3 regions of the Nonomuraea marmarensis genome follow, and region 1 is predicted to be linked to each of the others. Evidence: riboswitches for the same ligand, from Rfam matches in the RefSeq annotation. Region 1 holds a riboswitch; each other region holds the start of a gene.
What was found. Region 1 has a riboswitch for thiamine pyrophosphate ahead of thiC (phosphomethylpyrimidine synthase ThiC). Riboswitches for the same ligand answer to the same signal wherever they lie in the genome.

Region 1 (7,649 bases):
CGCGGTCGCGGCGTAGCCCCGGAGCTTCTCCGCCTCGTTGCTCAGCTCGTGGTTCACTCGGTCGTCGAGCAGGGTGAGCAGGATGGTCCAGGTCGCGAAGATCGAGACTGACAGGGCGAGGCCGACGACGGCGAGCATCCAGCCCACGATCCGGGCACGGGCGCTCACCCGCATGCGACCTCCCGATCAGTCATCGCCATCCCCGCCACCGCCGTCGTCGTCATCAGCATCGTCGTCATCGCCGCCGCCGGGTCTCGGCGATGGCGGCTTGACCGGCTCCGCCTTTGTTTTTCGGGGTGAGGGCCGCTCACTCGCGCTCTTCGTGGGCGAGGGCTCCCCATCATTCCCTGTCGAGGCCGAGGGCGAGGCCGTGGACGCGGGCGTGCTCGTCACGCGTTCGCCGGGCACCCGCTCGACCACGACGGGCTCACCCAGGTCCGGCCCGTCATCGGCGGCCCGCACCAGCCCCACCGACATGAACCCGGCCACCGCCACCCCCAAGACCAGGAGGATCATCGTTCCCCGATGCTTCATGAGTTGACCTTGACGCCCTTCGAGGAGACCACGCTGAGGCCCAGATGAGAAACCTCTCATCTGATCAGGCTCGGCCGCAGTAGAATCATGTTCTGGTTCCGGCCTCAGGAGGGACGTTCATGCACGTACGGGACAAGCTCGTGGTCGTGACGGGCGCGGCCAGCGGGATCGGCCGGGCGATGGCCCTCAGGTTCGCCGCGGAGGGAGCGGCGGGGGTGATGATCGCGGACCTCGACGAGACCGGCGCGCGGGCGGTGGCGAAGGAGATCGGCGACCGCGCGACCGCCGTACGAGTGGACGTGTCGTCGGAGGCGGAGGTGGCCGCGCTGGCGGAGACCCCGTTCGGCCCCGTCGACCTGTTCTGCTCCAATGCGGGCATCATCGGCGGTCACGGCCTGGACGCCTCCGACCAGGAGTGGAGCAGCCTTTATGGGGTGAACGTGCTGGCCCACGTCTACGCCGCCCGCGCCGTCGTACCGTCCATGATCGCCCGCGGCGGCGGCTACCTCCTCAACACCTGCTCCGCCGCCGGCCTGATCAGCTGCCCCGGCGACGCGCCGTACGCGGTGACGAAGGCGGCGGCGATCGCGTTCGCGGAGTGGCTGGCCATCCACTACGCCTCCAAGGGCATCAAGGTCAGCGTCCTATGCCCGCAGGGCGTGCGGACGGCCATGCTGGAGCACGGGATCGAGGACGACCACCTGACCGCCCGCGCCGTGACCGCCTCAGGCGCCATCCTCGACCCGTCAGACGTGGCCGGCACGGTCATCGAAGGGCTCGAATCAGAGCGTTTCCACATCTTCCCGCACCCTGAGGTGGCGGAGTTCGTACGCCGCAAGGCCGAGGACCCCGACAGATGGCTAACCGGAATGTCGCGCTTCGTCGACTCCCTGACCAACCCCTGAGCCATTCCCTGTCGAGCCGTGGAGCACGAGGTCAGCCACCCCCCGCACGGAGGCATCGAGCCATGAAGACCACCACAACCACATCTGCCCGCCGCGCCTGGCGCCGCCTGGAGCCCATCCACGGCATGATCTACTTCGTCCCCGAAGCCTCCCGGCGCTACACCGAGCTGGGCCTAACCGGCATGTCCGGATATTTCACCTCACGCAGCGCCCCCTTCGGCCGTGCCTCCGCCGACCTGGTCATCGCCACGTTCTACAACTTCTGCCCGGCTCTCGTACGCCGGTCGCTCCGGGATGCCTGGGCCGCCGTCACCCCGGAACAGATCCTCGATGCCCGCTACCAAGCCGCCGCGGAAGCCCTGAACAGAGCGGCCATCCACGAGCTCCCCGAGCTGAACCAGACCCTGACCCTGGCTCGCCGCGCCGCCGAGTCCGCCTGCGAACACCCCCAGGGCCGCCCCCTCTTCGCCGCCCACGCCACCCTCCCCTGGCCGGATGACCCGCTCCTGCAGCTCTGGCACGCCCAAACCCTCCTCCGCGAATTCCGCGGCGACGGCCACGTCGCCACGCTCCTCGCGGAGGGCGTGACCGGCCTCGAAGCCCTGATCCTGCACGCCGCCACCGGCACGGTACCCACCCCCTTCCTCAAAATCAGCCGCGCCTGGCCGGAGGAGGAGTGGGTGGCCGCGGAAGACGGCCTACGCGACCGCGACCTCGTGGCCGGCGACACCCTCACCACGGAAGGCAAGGCCCTCCGCCAGCACATCGAGGACCGCACGGACATTCTGGCCATGCCGGCGTACGAGGCGCTGGGCGAGGAGGGCTGCGAGCGCCTGGCCGAGCTGGCCCGTCCCTTCGGCCGCCGTGTCGTCGACGCGGGCCTGCTCAATATCAGCTAAACCTGCCCGGTGATCAGGGCGACCGCCTCGACCTCCACGAGCTGGTCGGGATAGCCGAGCACGGCGACCCCGAGCAGCGTGCTGGGCACGTCATGGTCACCCATGTACTCGCGATAGACCCGCCAGGCCGCGACCAGGTCGGCCTGGCGGGACGAGGCGACGTACACGGTGGTCTTGGCCACGTCGGTCAGCGTGGCGCCGGCGCTCTCCAGCGCCGTGACCAGGTTGCGCATCACCTGGTGGGTCTGACCGGCGATGTCGCCCACCGCGACGGTCTTGCCGCCGGCGTCGAGTGGACAGGCACCCGCGGCCCAGATGGCGCGCACCGGCACGTCGGCGACGGCCGCGTACGCGTACTCGACCGTCTGCGCCAGCTCGGGACTACGGATCAATCGCACACCAGCCACATTATTTCCTAGTTCACGGCGTCGGGATCGGGCAGGTAGATCGAGGCGCCCCGCCTGGTGAACTCCTCGGCCTTCTCCGCCAGGCCCGCCTCCAGCGCCTCCTCCTCGGCCAGCCCGTGCTCGGCAGCGTACCGGCGCACGTCGTGGCTGATCCGCATCGAGCAGAACTTGGGCCCGCACATCGAGCAGAAGTGCGCCGTCTTGGCGGGCGCGGCGGGCATGGTCTCGTCGTGGAAGGCGCGGGCCGTGTCGGGGTCGAGCGCCAGGTCGAACTGGTCCTCCCAGCGGAACTCGAACCGCGCGTTCGACAGCGCGTCGTCCCACGCCTGCGCCCCCGGGTGCCCCTTGGCGAGGTCCGCCGCGTGCGCCGCGATCTTGTACGTGATCACGCCCGTCTTGACGTCGTCCTTGTCCGGCAGGCCGAGGTGCTCCTTGGGGGTGACGTAGCAGAGCATGGCCGTGCCGTACCAGCCGATCATGGCGGCCCCGATGCCCGAGGTGATGTGGTCGTACCCGGGCGCGACGTCCGTCACGAGCGGGCCGAGCGTGTAGAACGGCGCGTCGTCGCAGAGCTCGCGCTGCAGGTCGACGTTCTCCTTGATCTTGTGCATGGGCACGTGGCCCGGCCCTTCGATCATCACCTGGACATCATGATGGCGGGCGATCCGGGTGAGCTCCCCGAGCGTGCGCAGCTCGGCGAACTGCGCCTCGTCGTTGGCGTCCGCGATCGACCCGGGACGCAGCCCGTCGCCGAGCGAGAACGACACGTCGTAACGGGCCAGGAGCTCGCACATCTCGTCGAAGTGCTCGTACAGGAAGCTCTCGCGGTGGTGCGCCAGGCACCACGCGGCCATGATCGAGCCGCCGCGCGAGACGATCCCGGTCTTGCGGCGGGCCGTCAGCGGCACGTACGCCAGCCGCACCCCCGCGTGCACGGTCACGTAGTCGACGCCCTGCTCGCACTGCTCGACCAGGGTGTCGCGGTAGACCTCCCACGACAGGGCCTCGGGGCGCCCCTTCACCTTCTCCAGCGCCTGGTAGATGGGTACGGTCCCGACCGGCACCGGCGAGTTGCGGATGATCCACTCGCGGGTCTCGTGGATGTCCTGGCCCGTGGACAGGTCCATGATCGTGTCGGCGCCCCACCTGGTGGCCCAGGCCATCTTCTCGACCTCCTCCTCGATGGAGGACGTCACGGCGGAGTTGCCGATGTTGGCGTTGATCTTCACGAGGAAGTTCCGGCCGATGATCATGGGTTCGGACTCGGGGTGGTTGACGTTCGCGGGGATGATGGCCCGGCCGGCCGCGACCTCCTGCCGGACGAACTCGGGGGTGACGCCCTCGCGCACCGCCACGAACTCCATCTCCTTGGTGACCAGCCCTTTCCTCGCGCAGGCGACCTGCGTCACCGGCTCCCCCGCCGCCCGGCGCTCGCCGGCCCACCGCTCGCGCAGGCGCGGCAGCCCCCGCCTGACGTCCGTCTCGACAGAGGGGTCGGTATACGGGCCCGAGGTGTCGTACAGCGTCACCGCCGAGCCGTCGGAGAGCCGCACCTGACGCATCGGCACGCGCAGGTCACCGGTGTAAATCTTGGAAAAACGCGCGCTGTTCATCGCGCAAACTCCCTTCGCCGGCATTACCCGGAGCAGGTTCTGGCGGTCGGCGGCTGTCAGCCGTCCTCTCAGCCCGGTCCGCACCGGGCTCCCGCGTTGGTCGGCGGTGATCGTACCCACCCCGAACCCCGCCCGAAACATGGCATTATTCCCAAAATGGACGATCCCACGGCTCGGACCACCGCCGGCTACGACCGCATCGCCCCCGTCTTCGCCACCCGCTCGGAAACCCCCGACGCCGCTTTCCTGGCCTTCCGCCAACGCTTCGCCACCGCGCTGCCCACCGGAGGGCGGGTAGCCGACCTGGGGCGGCGCTGAGACCGAGCCGACGCTACGCGCCTGGCGCGCGGCCCTGCAGCCGGGAGGCGTGCTGGCGGCGCGGCGCGAGGTTTGACGATCGCCCTGAGCGGTACTCTCCCATCAGGGGAAACATGAAAAAGATCGCCGCTGTCGCAGGACTCGTGGTGGTGGCCGCGTTCGGTACGCCCGCCGCCTCAGGAGACGGTATCGAGCAGCACGAAGTGAGCCAGGAGCAGTACGACACCCTGATCGCCCAGTGTCGCTACTCCGACACGGGGAAGTCGCGATGCCGCGCGGCGGTCAAGGAGCTGTACTACATCGGTAAACCCAGCCACACGCTCGACTGCCGGACATACACGGGTGTCACCGTGTGCGGCCCGCTCAAGTTGAGCAGGTCCGAACGCCAGTGCAAGCAGACGTCCGTAGAGCAGGGAATCTCGTTCCGCCGCGCCGAGGTGGAGTGCTACGTGTACGCCTGAGGAGCTGAGATCTTGATCATCGCTGGGGCGGACGGCTCGCGTACCGGCCTGGAAGCCGTCGGCTGGGCCGCCACGGAGGCAGCGCTGCGCAAGGCGCCGCTGACCGTGGCGCACGCCGTACCCAAATGGGTGTGCGAGGAGTCCGGCGGCCGCTACGCCGAGGTGGGCCGGTGGCTGCGCGAGAGCGCCAACACGGTGCTCGTCTCGGCCAGGGACCGGGCGCTGCGCGAGCGGCCCGGAATCATCGTGGAGACCGTCCTGCTCCCTGGCGACCCCCGTTCGGCCCTGGTCAAGGCCTCCGAGGGGGCTGAGCTGCTGGTCGTCGGCAGTCGCGGGATCGGCGGTGTACGCGGGCTGCTGGTCGGGTCCGTCGCCTACGGGGTCGCCGCGCACGCCCGTACGAACGTCGTTCTGATCCACGAGCGGCCCTCGTCGCCGCGCGGGGAGGTGGTGGTCGGGGTCGACGGCTCGCCGGGGTCCATGCGGGCGCTCGACTTCGCCTTCGACGAGGCGGAGTCACGAGGTACGAAGTTGCGTGCCGTACAGGCGTGGGCCTGGCCGCAACCGAGCGGCTTCGAGCCGGCCGACGGCAACGGCGAGCGGGACGCGTTGCGGGTGTTGAAGGAGCTGCTGGCCGGGCACCGGGAGCGGCATCCCGGGGTGGACGTGGTGGCGGAGATCGTCCACGGACATCCCGTCGAGGTGCTGAGGGAGGCGGCGGCGGGGGCGGATCTGCTGGTCGTGGGCTCGCGCGGGCACGGCCAGCTGGCCGGGATGCTCATGGGCTCGATCAGCCAGGCCATGCTCCACCACGCGCCCTGCCCGCTCGCGGTGATCCGCGGGCACTCCCAGGCGACCTGAGCGCGGCGTCTCCGCTCTCCTGAAAGTTACATGCCGATCCCGGCATCCGCGCAGGTCGCCGATCCGGGCGTTACGGCCTGCCTTCCCGCGACGGTCGGGCGCTCCTACGATCTGCGCAGACTACGACGGGAGAGCAGACGATGCGCAGGATCAGCGCCCTGCTGGCGGCGATGCTGGCACTGACCGCGGCGGTGATGTTCGCGACGACCACGCAGGCCAGCGCCGCCGCCACCAGGATCATGCCCTTGGGCGACTCGATCACCGGATCCCCTGGCTGCTGGCGGGCCCTGCTCTGGAACAGACTCCAGAGCACCGGCTACACCAACATCGACTTCGTCGGCACGCTCCCGCCGCAGGGTTGCGGGGTCGCGCACGACGGCGACAACGAGGGCCACGGGGGCTTCCTGGCCTCCAACGTGGCCAACCAGAACCAGCTGCCCGGCTGGCTCGCCGCGACCAGACCCGACATCGTCATGATGCACTTCGGTACGAACGACGTGTGGAGCAACATCGCACCGGCCACGATCCTGAGCGCGTTCACCACGCTGGTGAACCAGATGCGGGCCAGCAACCCCGCCATGAAGATCCTCGTCGCCAAGATCATCCCGATGAACCCGTCCGCCTGCCCCGACTGCGCCCAGCGCGCCGTGAACTTCAACAACGCCATCCCCGCCTGGGCCGCCGCCACCTCCACCCAGCAGTCGCCGATCACGGTGGTGGACCAGTGGACGGGGTTCAGCACAAGTACGGACACCTATGACGGGGTGCACCCGAACGCCACCGGCGACCAGAAGATGTCCGACAAGTGGTACCCGGCGCTGGTGAACGCCCTCTCCGGCATGCCCACCTCCACGCCCACCATCACTCCTTCGCCTGGGGGGTGTACGGCGACCTTCAAGAACGCAGGTCAATGGCAGGGCGGCTTCCAGGGCGAGGTCACCGTCAAGAACACCGGCGCCGGCGCGATGAGCGCGTGGACGGTGCGGTGGACGTTCGCCAACGGCCAGCAGATCAGCCAGCTCTGGAACGGCACGCTGAGCGCCAGCGGCTCCGCGGTGACCGTACGCAACGTGAGCTGGAACGGCGCGCTGGCGCCCGGAGCCTCGGCCACGTTCGGCTTCCTGGCCTCGTGGAACGGCACGAACACCGCCCCCACCCCCACATGCTCCTAGGGGCTCGTAATGGATGCCAGCCGGGGCCCGGCCAGCCGCACATAGTCGTCGGTGGCCAGCGCGACGGACCGGTCGAGCCTGGCGGCGTTGAAATACAGCTCGGGCTGGTCCAGCAGCGACGGATCGGCGACCAGTTCGAGCCGGGGGTCGTAACTGAACGGCAACACGGTCCCGCTCACGCTCCCGGCCAGCTCCTCGGCCTTCTCCTTGCCGGCGAAGGCCACGTACGTGCCGTCCAGCAGCGCCTTGACCGCCTGCAGGTCGAGCCGCGCGTCACCGGGCACGACGGCCAGCACGTGGCGGGTCCGCTTCTTGCCGATCTTGACCATCACGATCAGGCACTTGGCCGCCTGCGCGACGTCGTGCCCACGCAGGACGCTGACCAGTTCGGTACGCCCCTCCGGCGCGTGATCGATCAGCCGGTAACGCGCTCCGGCGGCGTCCATGTCGGCGATCAGGCGCTCGTAGGCGCCGTTCGG
Region 2 (7,649 bases), on a different contig from region 1:
CACGAGCCCGCCGGCAGCGCCGCGGCCGGGGTGCTGCGCCATGGTCGGATGGGTTGTCAGGGGGTCATCGGTGAGGATGCTTCGGCGTAGCGCCTGCGTGGGATGCGGCCCGCCTGGCGCGCCAGCCGTCCCGCCGCCACGGCCGCCTTCATGGCCGCCGCCATGAGATCGGGCCGTTGCGCCCTGGTGACCGCCGTGGCCAGCAGTACGGCGTCGCAGCCCAGCTCCATCGCCAGCGCGGCGTCGCTGGCGGTGCCGATGCCCGCGTCGAGGATCACCGGCACCGAGGCTGCCTCCACGATCAGCTCGATGTTGTGCGGGTTGCGGATGCCCAGCCCGGAGCCGATCGGCGCGCCCAGAGGCATCACGGCCGCGCAGCCCGCCTGCTCCAGCCGCCGCGCCAGCGCCGGATCGTCGCCGATGTACGGCAGCACCACGAACCCGTCCGCCACCAGCCGCTCGGCCGCGTCAAACGTCTCGATCGGGTCCGGCAGCAGCGTGCGCTCGTCGGCGATGACCTCCAGCTTGACCCAGCCGGTGCCCAGCGCCTCCCTGGCCAGCCGCGCCGTCAGCACGGCCTCGCCCGCGGTGAAGCAGCCCGCCGTGTTCGGGAGCACCTTGATGTCCCGCTCGCGCAGCACGTCCAGTACGGAGCCGCGCGAGCCGGGGTCGAGCCGCCGCATGGCCACCGTGGTCAACTCGGTCCCGGACGCGGCCAGCGCCTGGTCGAGCACCTCCAGCGAGGGCGCGCCACCGGTCCCCATGATGAGCCGGGAGGAGAACTTCTCCCCGGCGATGATCAGATCATCCACCTTGCACCGCCGTCAGAACCTCCACGCGGTCGCTGTCGCCGAGCACCGTCGTCTCCCACGAGCTCCGCGCGACCACCTCGTCGTTCACGGCCACGGCCACTCCGGTGGTGGCCGAGGTCAAAGTCCGTACGGCCTGCGCCACGGTAAGCCCGTCGGCCACCTCGTGCGCGGCCCCGTTGATCATCACAATCATGAAGTTTCCCGAAATCTCCCCGGCGAGCACAACGCCGCCAGCTCACCCTCTTCGCCCAGCACGCCATCTCCCACCAGCCCGCCTGCTCCGCCCGGCACGCCCGCCGGAATGCCTGCCACTGCGCTTGCCACGAGGGCCGCCGTGAGCGGAGCCAGCAGCACGCCGCCCCGGTAATGCCCGGTGGCCAGTGTGAGCCCCGGCGTCCCGCTGGGGCCGATGAGCGGCAGGTTGTCCGGCGTCCCAGGCCGCAGCCCCGCCACCACGTCGGCGACCTCCAGCTCGGTCACCCCCGGCACCAGCTCCCTGGCGTCGCGCAGCAGCTCGTAGAGCCCGCCCGCCGTCACCCTGGTGTCGAACCCCATCTCCTCCTGAGTGGCCCCGACCACCAGCTCGCCGTCGCCCCGGGGCACGAGGTAGACGGACGCGCCGTGCACGGTGCCCCGCACACACCGGGTGAGCAGCGGCCGCGCGGAACGCAACCGCATGATCTGCCCCTTCACCGGCCGGACGGGCACGTCGGCCAGCTCGGCACTCCAGACCCCGGCCGCCAGGATCACCTGATCGGCTCGCATCTCCGACGGCACGTCACCGGCGGCCCGGGCGTCGCGGTCTCCGGATGGCGCCAGGCGTACCCCGACGACCCGGCCGCCGTCGCGCAGGAGCTCGGTCGCGCGCGCCCGCACCAGCGGCACGCCCAGCCGGTCCAGGGCCGCGAGCAGCGCGGCCGTCACGCGGCGCGGGTCCACCCAGGCGTCGCCGGGCGCCAGCAGCCCACCGCGCACGGAGGGGGCCAGCATGGGCTCCAGGCGGCGGCATTCGCGCCCGGTCAGCCGTTCGACCGGCAGCGCCAGCTTGTCCATGAACGCCGCCAGCTCGTCCAGCGCCGCGAGATCGTCGGCCCCGAACGCCACGTCGAGCGTCCCCTCCGCCCGCAGATCCAGCCCCGCCCGGGCCGCTTCGCCGATGCCGAACCCTTCACCGAGAACGTCGTCGGCCCCGAACCCGGCGTCGGCCGCCAGCTCGGCGGCGAAGGAGGGCCAGCGGCGCAACGAGGCCACCCCCAGCCGCAGCAGCGGCGCCTCCGTATAGGTGACCTCGCTGACCGGAGCCAGCATTCCCGCGGCCGCGTGCGAGGCCCCCGAGGCCGGGGCCGGGTCCACCAGAGTGACCGGCCGCCCGTCGCGAGCCAGCCGCCAGGCGATCGACAGCCCGACGACCCCGCCACCCACGATCACGTCCACATGCGCTCCCTTCGCCGGCATGATCCGGATCAGGTGTCTTGCGGTCGAAGGCCCGGTGAAGCCTTCCTCTCAGCCCGGTAACGGCCGGACTCCCGCGCGTCTTACGACCCCAGCCTACGGCCTCGGTGCCACATCCAGACACCGCCCCCGTTATGGTCATGAACGTGAACCATGTCGTGGTGGTAGGAGCGGGACTGGCCGGACTGCGCACGGTGGAGGCGCTGCGCGGACGAGGATTCAGCGGCAGGATCACGCTGATGGGCCAGGAGCGCCACCACCCCTACGATCGCCCGCCCCTGTCCAAGGCCGTGCTGCTCGGCGACGCCGACACCAGCTACATCGACACCGACCTGGACGCGCTCGAGGTCGACTTCTGGCCCGGCGTCAGCGCCAAGGCCCTGCGCCGCGGCGTCGTGGAGACGACCGAGGGCGAGCTCGGCTACGACGGCCTGGTCATCGCCACCGGAGCCGAGCCGATCACACTGCCCGGCGACGGCCCCCAGCACGTGCTGCGGACCATCGACGACGCCCACGAGCTCAGAGCCATGCTGGTCCCGGGCGTCCGCGTCGCGATCATCGGCGCCGGATGGATCGGGGCGGAGGTGGCCACCGCCGCCCGCCGCGCCGGGTGCGTGGTGACGGTGATCGAGGCGGGTCCCACGCCGCTCGCCACCGCGCTCGGCACCGAGCTCGGCGCCCAAACCCAGCGCTGGTACGACGGCATCGACCTGCGGCTCGACACCATGGTCGACTCCGTGGACGAGGGCGGCGTGCGGCTGGTGGGGGGTGAGTTCGTCGAGGCGCACGTGGTGGTCACCGGCATCGGCGTGCGCCCGGCCGTCGAATGGCTCACCGGCGCCGACATCGACCTCCACAACGGCGTTGTCACCGACGAGCACCTGCGCGCCTCGCTGCCGAACACGGTCGCCGTCGGAGACTGCGCCGCCTGGTGGTCGCGCCGCTGGCAGACCAGGCTCAGGGTCGAACACTGGGACACCGCACTCAACGCCCCCGAGGTCGCCGCCGCCAGCCTGCTGGGGGAGGACGTCGCGTACGATCCCGTTCCGTACTTCTGGTCGGAGCAGTTCGGGCACATGGTGCAATACGCCGGTCACCATCCGGCGGGCGAGCGCCTCATCCACCGCGGCGATCCCGAGGGCAAGTGGTCGGCCGTCTGGCTCACGGCCGACGACGCCCTCGCCGCGGTGCTCGCCGTGGACCGGCCGCGCGACCTCGTACAGGGGCGTAGGATCATCGACGCAGGCCATCGTCTCGACGCGGAACGCCTGGTAGATCCAGAAGTCTCCCTACGGGATTGTGTTGTTTGAGCAAGGACGGCATGTGGTAGTTGTGGTTTCGTGACGCTTTCTGTTGCACAGATCGACCGGGAGACCGACCAGCTCGTAGACGAGTGGCTCACTCTCCCCGAAGTGGCCTCGCGCCTGGACCTTTCAATAGGGCGGGCCAAGCAACTCCTCAAGGATCACAAGCTCCTCGGCGTGCGCCGGGGGAGCGGCGGGCCTCAGGTGCCCGCGGTGTTCCTGGATGGAAAGGACGTGATGAAGGGCCTGCCCGGCACGCTGACCGTGTTGCTGGATGCCGGCTACGACGATGTCGAGTCGCTGCGCTGGCTCTTCACCCCCGACGAGTCCCTGCCGGGGTCGCCCATCCAGGCGATCAAGGCCGGCCGTCATACCGAGGTCAAGCGGCGTGCCCAAGCCCTCGCTTTCTGAGGCCCGCCTCTATCTCTGCACCGGCGGCCGCCGCGACCGCGGCGACCTGGCAGAGTTCCTCGATTCGGTGCTGGCCGCCGGCGTGGACATCGTCCAGCTGCGCGAGAAGGGCCTGGAGGCGCGCGAAGAGCTCGCGCTCCTCGAGGTCTTCCGCGACGCCTGCGACCGGCACGGCAAGCTGCTGGCCGTCAACGACCGGGCGGATCTCGCCTACGCCGCCCGGCCCGACGTGCTCCACCTGGGGCAGGACGACCTTCCTGTGACGGTCGCGCGAGAGATACTCGGCGACGACATCGTCATCGGACGGTCCACCCACTCCGCCGCCGAGGCTTCCGCCGCGGCCGTGGAGGAGGGCGTCGACTACTTCTGCTGCGGCCCCATCTGGCCCACGCCCACCAAGCCCGGCCGCCCCGCTCCCGGCCCGCCGCTGCTCAGGCACGCGGCGTCGCTGGGCGTCGCGCGGCCGTGGTTCGGGATCGGCGGCATCTCCCTCGACAACCTCGACGAGGTCATGTCGTACGGGGTGAGCCGGGTGGTGGTGGTACGCGCGATCACCGACGCGGACGACCCGGGGGCGGCCGCGGCGGAGTTCGCCAAGCGCCTGTCACCGCACTGACACACGGAGGCACCCGCCCACACACGTGGGTGCCTCCACGGCGGTCCGCCGAAATGTGAGTCGAGCATGCCCGCAAAGCCGATCAGCGCTGCCCGGCACACGCGTCGGCCGGTGGGCCTGCACACGACGCGCGACCGCCCGGCCGGCCTCGGACGCGGTGCGCGACGCCCGGTCGGCCCCTGCAACTGCCCGCAGCGGCGTGCGTCCGGGGCGGGCGGGACGCAGCGGGGTGTCGTGGGTCCGGGCCGGTCAGGTTTTGCGGGAGGTGGCGGCGATGGCCAGTTCGGTCAGGGCGGCGCGGGCCTCCGGCGTGACAGGCGCCTCGTCGAGGGCGGCCAGCGCATCGCCCAGGTAGTCGCCGATCAAGTCCTCACACTCCTGGAGCGCGCCCGTGTCGTCGATGATCCGCCGCAGCGTCTCCACCCCGCTCTCGTCCAGCCCAGGATCCCCGAGCAACCGCCGCACGGTCGCCGCGTCGTCAGGGGAGGCGGCCACGAGAGTACGGGCCACGAGCATCGTCCGCTTGCCCTCACGCAGATCGTCCCCGGCGGGTTTGCCCGTCTGCGCAGGGTCGCCGAACACCCCCAGGATGTCGTCGCGAAGCTGGAACGCGATCCCGACCCGCGTGCCGTACCCGGTGCACAGCTCGTCCATCCACGGCGCGAGCTCCGCTCCCGCGAGCACCAGCCCGAGCCTGAGCGGCTGCTCCACCGAGTATTTGCCGCTCTTGTACAGCGCCACCCGCAGCGCCGAGTCGAACGTGTTCTCCCCGTGCGCCTGTTCCAGCAGGTCGAGGTATTGCCCGCACATCAACTCGGTGCGCATGTGGTCGTGCACGGGCTGGGCCGCCTCCAGCGACTCGCGCGGCAGGCCGCTGGTGCGCCACATCTCGCCCGACCAGATCAGCAGCAGGTTGCCCAGCAGGATCGCCGCGCCCTCGCCGAACTGGGGGGCGGAGCCGTACCAGCCGGACTTCTCGTGCATCGCCTGGAAGCGGCGGTGCGCCGACGGCATGCCCCGGCGCAGGTCGCTCTTGTCCATCACGTCGTCGTGCACCAGCGCGCTGGCCTGCAGCAGCTCCAGCGAGGCCGCCGCGGTGAAGATCTCCGGCACGTCCGTGCCGCCCGCGCCGCGCCAGCCCCAGTAACAGAACGCCGGACGCAGCCGCTTGCCGCCGGACAGCAACTCGGCGGCGAACGTGCGCAGCGGCGCGAACTCGGTGTCGCCGGTGGCGGGCAACCGCCGTTCGACGAACTCTCCGAGGGCGTGCTCGACCCGCGTGCGCAGGGCGTCCATGCCGGCGGCGTCAGTGGTCATGCCTTGAGGGTAGTGGCCGGGTGGATGAGCTTCGATCTCCAGGTGCCTCTGTAGCCGCCGGTCCCGCCGATGTGACCCTTGCCCGGTCCGCTGCCGGAGCCCGAGGCTCGACCAGCGCTGTAGTCCCGCCTCGGGCGGGTACCTGTAGCCTTGGGGCCATGGCGCTTGGTCGACCCTCCATCCGGCCCGATCGTGTTCCCACCGTCCGCGACATGCTCGCCGCCGGTGGCCGTACGTTCTCCTTCGAGTTCTTCCCCCCGAAGACCGACGAGGGCGAGCGGCAGCTCTGGCGGGCGATCAGGGAGCTGGAGTCGCTGCGGCCGACGTTCGTGTCGGTGACCTACGGCGCCGGGGGCACCACGCGCGATCGCACGGTCGACATCGTCGAGCGGATCGCCCACGCCACCACGCTCACCCCCGTGGCGCACTTCACCGCGGTCAACCACTCAGTACGCGAGCTGCGCCACCTGGTGGGGCGCTTCGCCGACGCCGGGGTGCGCAACATCCTGGCCGTCCGCGGCGACCCCCCTGGTGACCCGGCGGCCGAGTGGGTGCGGCACCCCGAGGGCGTGCTCTACGCCGAGGAACTGGTGCGGCTGATCAGGCAGGCGGGCGACTTCTGCGTCGGCGTGGCCGCGTTCCCCTACAAGCATCCGCGCTCGCCGTCCATCGAGTCCGACACCGAATACTTCGTGCGCAAGTGCCGCGCGGGGGCCGACTACGCGATCACGCAGATGTTCTTCCAGGCCGACGACTATCTGCGGCTGCGGGATCGGGTGGCGGCCGAGGGGTGCGAGACGCCGATCATCCCGTGCATCATGCCGGTCACCCAGATGAGCACGATCGCGCGGTCGGAGCAGCTGTCGGGGGCGCCGTTCCCGCCGGACGTGGCGGCCCGCTTCGAGGCCGTCGCCGACGACCCGGCGGCGGTGCGGCGGCTGGGCATCGACCACGGGGCGGCGCTGTGCCAGCGGCTGCTCGCGGAGGGCGCGCCGGGCATCCACTTCATCACCTTCAACCGCTCCAGCGCCTCCCGCGAGGTCTTCCAGCGCCTCGAAGTCGCTGTCTCCCCCTGAAAACCCCAACCCCCATCGCTGTCTCCCCCCGAAAACCCCAACCCCCATCCTGTACGGCGGAGCCAACGGCACACCACCCGCCGACCAGCGCTGATGGCCTCCAGGAAGACGCCCGCTGACCCGCACAGGGCGGGCCGCCGCCACGCCGCAACGTGGGCCGGACAAGTGGTTCAAAAGCGTTGACCGGGCAAGGGACAGCCGCTGCCACGCCGCAACGTGGGCCGGACAAGTGGTTCAAAAGCGTTGACCGGGCAAGGGACAGCCGCTGCCACGCCGCAACGTGGGCCGGACAAGTGGTTCAAAAGCGTTGACCGGGGGAGGGACAGCTGCTGCCACGCCGCAACTGGGCCGGACAAGCGGGTTCCAGAAGCATTGACCGGGGCCGATACACCGTCTCCCGGCCAGGGGCCCGTCACCCGCCCGCAGGGGGACCGGGCGGGTGACGGGTAGGGGATAGTAGCCGACGGGTAAAAGGTCAGTTACTTTCTGTAATGGATGATGCCCATGGTCATGCACGGTAAACCCACGAGTCACGTGAGTATCAGGCGTGATGGTCAGGGCAGGGGGAGCGGGCGGCCCACGATCGCGTACTCCTCGTAGCCCCCCGGGAAGACGAACCTGGTCAGGAGGTCCGTGAAGCCCATGCTGGCGTAGAGGTGGC
Region 3 (7,649 bases), on a different contig from region 1:
CCGACGGGCACCTCGGCGTACAGCCCGTTGCGCAGCACGGTGACCTCGAACGGGGCGGCGGCCAGGCGGGCCTCGGTCCAGCGGTGCGGGAGCGCGATGGTCATCAGGTCACCCGAGCCTGCCAGGCTGGTGTAGATCACATGCCGTACGCCCGCGGCGGCGGCCGCGTCCACCACCGCCCCATGACGGGCGAACACCACGTCGTCCTCGGCGTACCCGGCCGAGACGAACACCAGCACGTCCACTCCCTTGAAACCCTCCGACAGGCTCGCCGGATCGTCGAAGTCGATCCGGCGCGCGGTCGGGCCGTCGCCCGACCGGGTGCCCGCCACGACGTCCAGCCCACCGACCGCGGCCAGACCGTCCAGGATCAGGCCGCCGAGCGCTCCGGAAACACCGGTAACGAGAATCATCGAGACACTCCTCACATTGATCTGCTGGGAACCACGTCCCAGCATCGGCCCGGAGCCGGCGGTGTCGTAAGAAGGCATCTTCATGTCAGTCACGAACACGGCGATAACCCTCCAGGCCGGCCGCGTTGGGGGGCGGAAACTCGTTTGACCACGCGGACCGCCGATGACGACGATCAGGTGGTGCGCATCGATGTCTCGAGATTCTCGCCCGGCGACATACAGCTACTGGTCGATTTCCTGACCGAAGAGGAATGGCCCTTCCACGCGGGCACCCAGGACCGGGAGACGGTCCGGCGCAGGGCCGTGGAAGGGCTTTATGACAACGAGGAGACGCGTACGTTCTGGGTGCTCGCCGACGGACAGCACGCGGGGCTGGTCAGGTTGCAGGACCTCCCCGACGACACCCCCATGTTCGACCTGCGGATCCGGCAGTCATGGCGGGGACGGGGCCTCGGCACGGCGGCGGTCGCCTGGCTGACCGGCTACCTCTTCACCGAGTTCCCGCAGATCACGCGGATCGAAGGCACGACGCGCCAGGACAACCACGCGATGAGAGCGGTCTTCCGGAAGAGCGGATACGCGAAAGAGGCGCATTACCGGGAAGCGTGGCCAGGCCAGGACGGGATCCGCTATGACTCGATCGGCTATGCGATCCTTCGCCGTGACTGGCTTTCCGGGACGGTCACACTCCCGGACTGGGACGACGAATCCCAGTGAATCTCTTGTTCAGCTGTTCTTGATCATTCTCTCGCCCCCCAGAGCGAGAAGAAGGAACATATCGAACTGGTGCAGGTTGGCCTTGTCCATGCGTCTGATCGCTTCGATGCCTGTTTTGGCGGTCCAGACATGGATCAACGCTTCCTCGCGGGTGACCTGGAACGCGGGATCGTAGTCGGCGCGATGCCGCAGCACTTGAAGTTCGCTGAAGGTCTTGGCCAGTTCCTCGAGGTCCGCCGGGACCGTTCCCGTGGTGGAGTCCACGAACAGCAGGCTGACCGGGCCAGGAAGAGTGCGCCGAGCGACGAGGTCATCGACCCATCTGGCCGCTTTCCGGAAATTGCCGTGGGCGTACCAGCGGCCGATGACCTGCTGATGTTCGAGCGGCCCCGTTCGGGCCGCTCGACGTGCGCCATGCTGAACCAGCTCATAAAAGAGCGCGTAGTATGCGGTCGAGATCGCGCGGCGCAGAAAAACGGTGCGGCGGCCCCATGCTTCGCCCGTCAGAGCGCTGGCGAGATGGAGGTAGTCGTCGGCATTGAAGTCTCGTCTCACGGCCTCTCCTGCTGATCGGAGTCCATCGACTCATTGCCGGCGCTCGTGTCTTCGGGCCGGTCGCGAGAGGCCCAGTAGCTTGCGGTGAACAGCCTCACATGCACGTAGTCATCGAGGCCTTGTTCGACCGCGAGCCGATTCGCCCCCGTGTGGAGTCCGTGAAAGTACGCGACAGACCAGGTTTCGCCTTCCGGCGAGTCCGTGACGACCAGCGCCCTGAGGATGTCTTCTCCCGCCGAATCCTCGTACGGCTCGACGACTACCTGGCGAACCGCGGGACCGTCGGGGAGGTTCAACTCCTTGATCGCGGCGGCCAGGTTGTTCATCATTTCGGTTCGCCTGTGGGCTCTCATAAGAACCATCTTGACCCTTTCGGACATTAGTAGACGGCCACGTCAGCGGGCCATTCGCATCTTGTCAGAAGTCTCCATCACAGGCCTCGAATTTATGAAAGATCAGGCTCGCGACTACGTCAAATGCGGTCGCAATCCAGGGCAACACCGTCTTTGTTAGGCGGCGCCTTTCCGTTCGAGGAGGCGGTCGGCTCGGGTGCGGGCGGTCGTGGCGAGGCGGGTGGCGGCGGGCTGGCCGAGGAAGATGCCGAGCAGGGCCAGCGCGATCCCGCCGAGTTGCTGCGCGGTGAGCGCTTCCGCCGCGATCGTCGTCCCGAGCAGGACCCCGGTCACCGGGTTGAGCAGTCCGAGCAGGCCCACCGTGCCGGCCGGCAGGTGCCGCAGCCCCGCGAACCAAGAGGCGAAGGCGATGGCCGTGGCGACGACGGTGACGTAGGTGAAACCCGCGATCGCGGGGGTCGTCAGGGTCGGTGGCGGGCCTTCCAGAGCGATGGCGAACGGCATCAGGACGAGGCCGCCGGCGATGAGCTGCCACGACGTCGATGACAGTACGTCGACCTCGTGGCTCCACCTTTTGGCCAGCACGTACCCGAGTGACGACATCAGCATGGCCGCGACGGAGGCGAGCACGCCGCGGCCGTCGACGGCGGTCGTGCCGGTGAGGAGCATCAGGCACACGCCCGCGATGCCGACGGCGGCTCCGGCCAGGTACGTGACCCGCGGCCGCTCGGCGAGTAACGACCAGGCCAGCAGCATCATCACGACGGGCGAGGTCGCCATGATCGTCGAGGCGACGGTCGTCGGGAGCAGTTGCGCGGCCAGGTAGACGAGCGCGAAGAAGGCGCTCATGTTGAGGATCCCGAGGACGAGAGACTTCCACCACCACGTGCCATGGGGGCGCTTCCTGCTGAGGAGGAGCAGCAGCAGCCCGGCGGGCAGCGCCCTGATGGCGGCCCCGTACAGGGGGTAGCCGGAGGGGAGGAACTGGTGGGTGACGTAGTAGTTCGTCCCCCAGGCCACGGGCGCGATCGCAGTGACCAAGGCCCAACCCGCAGTAGCTTTCATGGAAGCTATAATATCTTCCTTGGAAGCTATATTGGAGAGTCATGAGCGAACCCCTGGATCACATCGCCCGCATCCAGCGGCAATGGGCTCGCGAGCGCCCGGACGTGGACGTCACCCCGCAGGGGGTGATCGGGCGGCTGCACCGCCTCGCCGGGCATCTCACCGAGCAGTTGTGCGTCGTCTACCGGCGGTACGGGCTCAAGGAGGGCGAGTTCGACGTCCTGGCCGCTCTGCGGCGGGCCGGGGAGCCGTACGAGCACGCGCCCGGGGAGCTCGCCGCGTTCACCATGGTCACCACGGGCGCGATGACCAAGCGCATCGACCGGCTCGAACGCGACGGGCTGGTCACCCGCCGGGTGAGCGAGCGTGACGGGCGCGGCCGGGTGGTGGCGCTCACCGACGCGGGCAAGGACCTGATCGACCGGGCGTTCACCGAGCACATGCGCAACGAACGCCGCCTCGTCGACGAGCTGGACCCGGAGCAGGCCGCCCAACTCGAATCACTGCTGGCGGCCTGGCTGGCCCACTTCGAGGCGCCCCTCCAGCCGGACGGCTGAGCACGCGCGGTGTTCTGTTATGTTGGGCGGCGACGCGGGGTGCCCGGAGATCCGGGCTGAGATCAAACCCGTCGAACCTGATCTAGTTCGGACTAGCGAAGGGACGTCAACGTTGACCTCGTCCATAGCGGCAATCGCCCCGAACGGCGACGCGGGCGCGCAAGGTACGTTCTGCGACGACATGTGGCAGCGCACCGCCGATCTGATGGGCGCGATCCACGACCACCCGTTCAACACCGCCCTCGGCGACGGCACCCTCGAACGCGACCGGTTCGCCTTCTACATCGTCCAGGACGGCCGCTACCTGGAGGCGTTCTCCAAGGCCCTGGCCACCGCGTCGACCCGCGCGGCCGACCCCGCGGACGCGGCCTTCTACGCCCAGAGCGCCCACACCGCCCTGGCCGCGGAACGCATGCTGCACGCGGGATACATCGAGGAGTTCGGCCTCGGCGCCGAGGACGCGGCGGGCATCGCGACCTCGCCGACGTGCCTGGCGTACGCGTCGTTCCTGCAGGCCACGGCACTCACCGCGCCCTATCCGGTGCTCGCCGCAGCGGTGCTGCCGTGCTTCTGGATCTACCAGGACGTCGGTACGGCCCTGCTTCAGAAGGCCGGCCCCGAGCACCCGTACCAGAAGTGGATCTCCACCTACTCCGACCCCGCCTTCGCGGCCTCGGTCGAACAGGCCAAGTCCATCACGGACCGGCTCGCCACGACCACCGACCCGGCGACTCGGGAGGCCATGGGGGAGGCGTACTGCCGGGCGGCCGCGTACGAGTGGATGTTCTGGGACAGCGCCTGGCACCGCGAGTCCTGGCCGACCGCCCGCTGGCTTTCCTGACGGCGATGGTCGTCCGGTGCGTACGCGCAGGCCGCCCGATAGGCTGCCGGGCCACCAGCGTGTCGCCGATCCGGCACATGACGTTGTCCCACCCGTTCGTCCCACCCGTTCGCCATCGCTTCGACCGGCAAGTGCGCGAGGTCAGGGTGCTGGGCGGCCAAGGAGCCGCCGTACGAGATCCGGGGAGACGTCCACTTCGGCGGCCGGCATGCGGTGCGGACCCACCCGGCGAGCCTGACTCGTTCCATTGGCGGCGGAGGGCCGTAGGGTGATCGCCGTGGAGAGACATATCGCGTTCGAGCGGCTGTACAACTTCCGCGATCTCGGCGGCTACCAGGCCGCGGACGGCCGTGAGGTGCGGTGGGGGCGGCTGTTCCGCTCGGACTCGCTGGCCAGGCTCGAAGGTCTGGACTGGGCCCGGTTCCAGGAGCTGGGGATCCGCACTGTGATCGACCTTCGCTACCCCTGGGAGATCGAGGCCCAGGGCCGCGTGCCCGCACAGCGGGGATTGGCCTACTTCAACTTCAGCATCGAGCACCGGCCGTACGACCAGGCGGAGATCGACCCGGACGTGGACCCGTGGCGCTACCTGGCCGACCGGTATGCCGAGGTGGCCTTGGACGGCGTGAACGAGCTCCGTCAGGCGCTCGAGGTCATCGCCGCGGGCACCGGGCCTCTGGTGTTCCACTGCAAGTCCGGCAAGGATCGGACCGGTCTGGTGGCCGCCCTCGTACTGTCCCTGCTGGGTGTGGCCGAAGACGACATCGTCGAGGACTTCGCGCTCACCGAACTGGCCACCGACCGCCTGCTCGCCGACTGGCGAGCCGCCAATCCCGGCCGCGAACTGCGCTGGCCCGCCTACGGACGAGCCCCGGCGGACATCATGCGCCTGTCCCTTGCCGACATGACCGCGACCTACGGCTCCATCCACGCCTACGCCACCGAGCGACTCGGTATCGACAAGGAACTGATCAGCCGGCTTCGAGGCAACCTGCTCAGGCCGTGAACGACGCAGACCCCAACGACCCGCCCCGGTCGCGTTGTTCCTCGGAGGCCAGAGCAGGCCTGCCGGAGGCGGCGGACCTGTTGGCGCACTCCCGCGTGGCAGGTGTCTGCGTGCATGGATAACTGCGGTGCGCGCAGCGCCAATGCCAAGCGCGAGGGTGCTCTTCCATGATGGAGGCCAATGCACGCAACGCCCACTTACGGGGGAACGGGCTCAGGGCTACGCGATACCGACGAACAGGGCCCGCCTCATTATCATGATCATGTCACACATCACCACCACCGCAGCGGGACTGGCCGCAGTCGTGGCCGCCGGCCTGATCGGCGCTCCGGCCTCTGCCGCCTCCGGCGCGATCGGAGGGAGCTCGACAGCATTAGCGACGCAGGCAGGCGGCTGCAAGAGCATCTCAGGTAGCCCGAAGGGCGCTCCCAGGGCGGACATCGCGGTCTACTACTGCTGGCAGGGCAGCGGCAAAGCCAAGCGGGTCTTCTGGACGACCCACTACTACCCCAGGGGCACGCGCATCGGACTCGAGGTGACCGGCGTACGCAAGGGGGCGATCTACACCGTGAAGTCGAAACGCCCCAAGGTGTCCTACAGCGTGACACGCGGCAGGTTCAACAGGACGGTCGACCACGTCTGGTTCAAGGCGTGCAAGGTGCGGGGTACCAAGGTGTACTACGCCTGCACCGTGCTTCGCTGAGCACCTTTCCGGGGTCGAAGGGGCGGAACCCCGGAATGATCTAGCGGGTGTCGGAGTCCGTTTCTGCCAAGGCTGCTCGGCCTGCCTCCAAGCGGGCCACCGGGATGCGGAACGGGGAGCAGGAGACGTAGTCCAGGCCCACGTCGTGGCAGAAGTGGATCGAGTCCGGGTCTCCGCCGTGTTCGCCGCAGATGCCCAGGTGCAGGTCTGGTCTGGCCGATCTGCCTTCCGCCACCGCTATTTCGACGAGGCGGCCGACTCCCTCTCGGTCCAGGGTCTCGAACGGGGAGACGCCGAAGATGCCCAGGTCCAGGTACTTCGGGAAGAAGGCCGATTCCACGTCGTCCCTCGAGAAGCCCCACGCCATCTGGGTCAGGTCGTTGGTGCCGAACGAGAAGAACTCCGCCGCCTCCGCTATCTGGGCCGCCGTGAGGGCTGCCCTGGGGACCTCGATCATGGTGCCTATCAGGGCCTCCACGCCGACCTCCGCGAGGATGCCGCGCGCCTCCTCTCGTACCGACTCCAGCTCCTGTACGGCCGCCACCAGCGGGATCATGATCTCCGGCTTTGCCCCAGGGACTTCCTTGGCCGCCTGGGCTATCGCCCTCACCTGCATCGCGAACAGGCCCGGAATGACCAGGCCCAGGCGTACGCCGCGCAACCCCAGCATCGGGTTCTGCTCGTGCAGGCGTTTTACCGCTGCCAGGAGCTGGTGGTCCTTCTCCGTGGCCTCGTCCGTGGCCGCTTTGACCGACAGGTCCACGATGTCAGGGAGGAACTCGTGGAGAGGTGGGTCGATTAGGCGGATTGTCACGGGGTCGCCGCCCATAGCTTGAAAAATCCCGAGGAAGTCGGTCTTTTGTAGCGGCTCCAGCGCGTCCAGCGCCGCCTGGCGGTCCTCGTCCGTCGATGCCAGCACCAGATCTTCCACCAGTTGCCGGCGTTCGCCCAGGAACATGTGCTCCGTCCGGCACAGGCCGATGCCCTCCCCGCCGAAGCGACGGGCCCGAGCCGCGTCCTCCGGGGTGTCCGCGTTCGCCCGCACGCCCAGCCTGCGGGCCGCGTCCGCGCGGCGCATGATCCGGTCCACCGCCCCGACCAGGTCGTCATCCTGAATGCCGCGCTCGAAGTACTCGACCACCGCCGAGTCCACCACCGGCACCTCCCCGAGGAACACCTCCCCGGAGGTCCCGTCGATGGAGATCACATCGCCCTCCGAGACCACCACCCCGCCGGGCGCGGTGAACGTGCGCTCGCGCGTGGAGACCTCCAGCTCCTCCGCCCCGCACACGCACGTCTTGCCCATCCCGCGGGCCACCACCGCCGCGTGCGAGGTCTTGCCGCCGCGGCTGGTCAGGATGCCCTTGGCGGCGATCATGCCGGCCAGGTCGTCGGGGTTGGTCTCGCGGCGGATGAGGATGACGTCTTCGCCCTGCTCC

Region 2: linked by a shared signal. The riboswitch ahead of ACFLIM_RS01230 (FAD-dependent oxidoreductase) and the one ahead of thiC (phosphomethylpyrimidine synthase ThiC) in region 1 are both predicted to bind thiamine pyrophosphate.
Region 3: linked by a shared signal. The riboswitch ahead of tenA (thiaminase II) and the one ahead of thiC (phosphomethylpyrimidine synthase ThiC) in region 1 are both predicted to bind thiamine pyrophosphate.

What each region holds. Positions count from the first base shown of each region.
Region 1 covers NZ_JBICRM010000003.1:117,851-125,499, reverse strand. The annotation lists gene ACFLIM_RS06005 (sensor histidine kinase) at 1-174, opposite strand, end outside; gene ACFLIM_RS06000 (hypothetical protein) at 187-534, opposite strand; gene ACFLIM_RS05995 (SDR family oxidoreductase) at 654-1,439, shown strand; gene ACFLIM_RS05990 (SCO6745 family protein) at 1,502-2,338, shown strand; gene ACFLIM_RS05985 (RidA family protein) at 2,335-2,745, opposite strand; gene thiC (phosphomethylpyrimidine synthase ThiC) at 2,754-4,358, opposite strand; TPP riboswitch at 4,351-4,463, opposite strand; gene ACFLIM_RS05975 (hypothetical protein) at 4,515-4,676, shown strand; gene ACFLIM_RS05970 (hypothetical protein) at 4,790-5,137, shown strand; gene ACFLIM_RS05965 (universal stress protein) at 5,150-5,998, shown strand; gene ACFLIM_RS05960 (cellulose binding domain-containing protein) at 6,139-7,170, shown strand; gene ACFLIM_RS05955 (YbaK/prolyl-tRNA synthetase associated domain-containing protein) at 7,167-7,649, opposite strand, start outside.
Region 2 covers NZ_JBICRM010000001.1:237,533-245,181, forward strand. The annotation lists gene ACFLIM_RS01220 (thiazole synthase) at 57-812, opposite strand; gene thiS (sulfur carrier protein ThiS) at 805-1,005, opposite strand; gene ACFLIM_RS01230 (FAD-dependent oxidoreductase) at 1,002-2,267, opposite strand; TPP riboswitch at 2,236-2,352, opposite strand; gene ACFLIM_RS01235 (NAD(P)/FAD-dependent oxidoreductase) at 2,405-3,574, shown strand; gene ACFLIM_RS01240 (Rv2175c family DNA-binding protein) at 3,605-3,979, shown strand; gene thiE (thiamine phosphate synthase) at 3,957-4,595, shown strand; gene ACFLIM_RS01250 (polyprenyl synthetase family protein) at 4,845-5,912, opposite strand; gene metF (methylenetetrahydrofolate reductase [NAD(P)H]) at 6,071-6,988, shown strand; gene ACFLIM_RS01260 (GNAT family N-acetyltransferase) at 7,543-7,649, opposite strand, start outside.
Region 3 covers NZ_JBICRM010000002.1:442,633-450,281, reverse strand. The annotation lists gene ACFLIM_RS05100 (NmrA family NAD(P)-binding protein) at 1-413, opposite strand, end outside; gene ACFLIM_RS05095 (GNAT family N-acetyltransferase) at 594-1,130, shown strand; gene ACFLIM_RS05090 (hypothetical protein) at 1,140-1,685, opposite strand; gene ACFLIM_RS05085 (hypothetical protein) at 1,682-2,014, opposite strand; gene ACFLIM_RS05080 (EamA family transporter) at 2,195-3,103, opposite strand; gene ACFLIM_RS05075 (MarR family winged helix-turn-helix transcriptional regulator) at 3,145-3,660, shown strand; TPP riboswitch at 3,686-3,781, shown strand; gene tenA (thiaminase II) at 3,773-4,501, shown strand; gene ACFLIM_RS05065 (tyrosine-protein phosphatase) at 4,779-5,507, shown strand; gene ACFLIM_RS05060 (hypothetical protein) at 5,770-6,210, shown strand; gene ppdK (pyruvate, phosphate dikinase) at 6,251-7,649, opposite strand, start outside.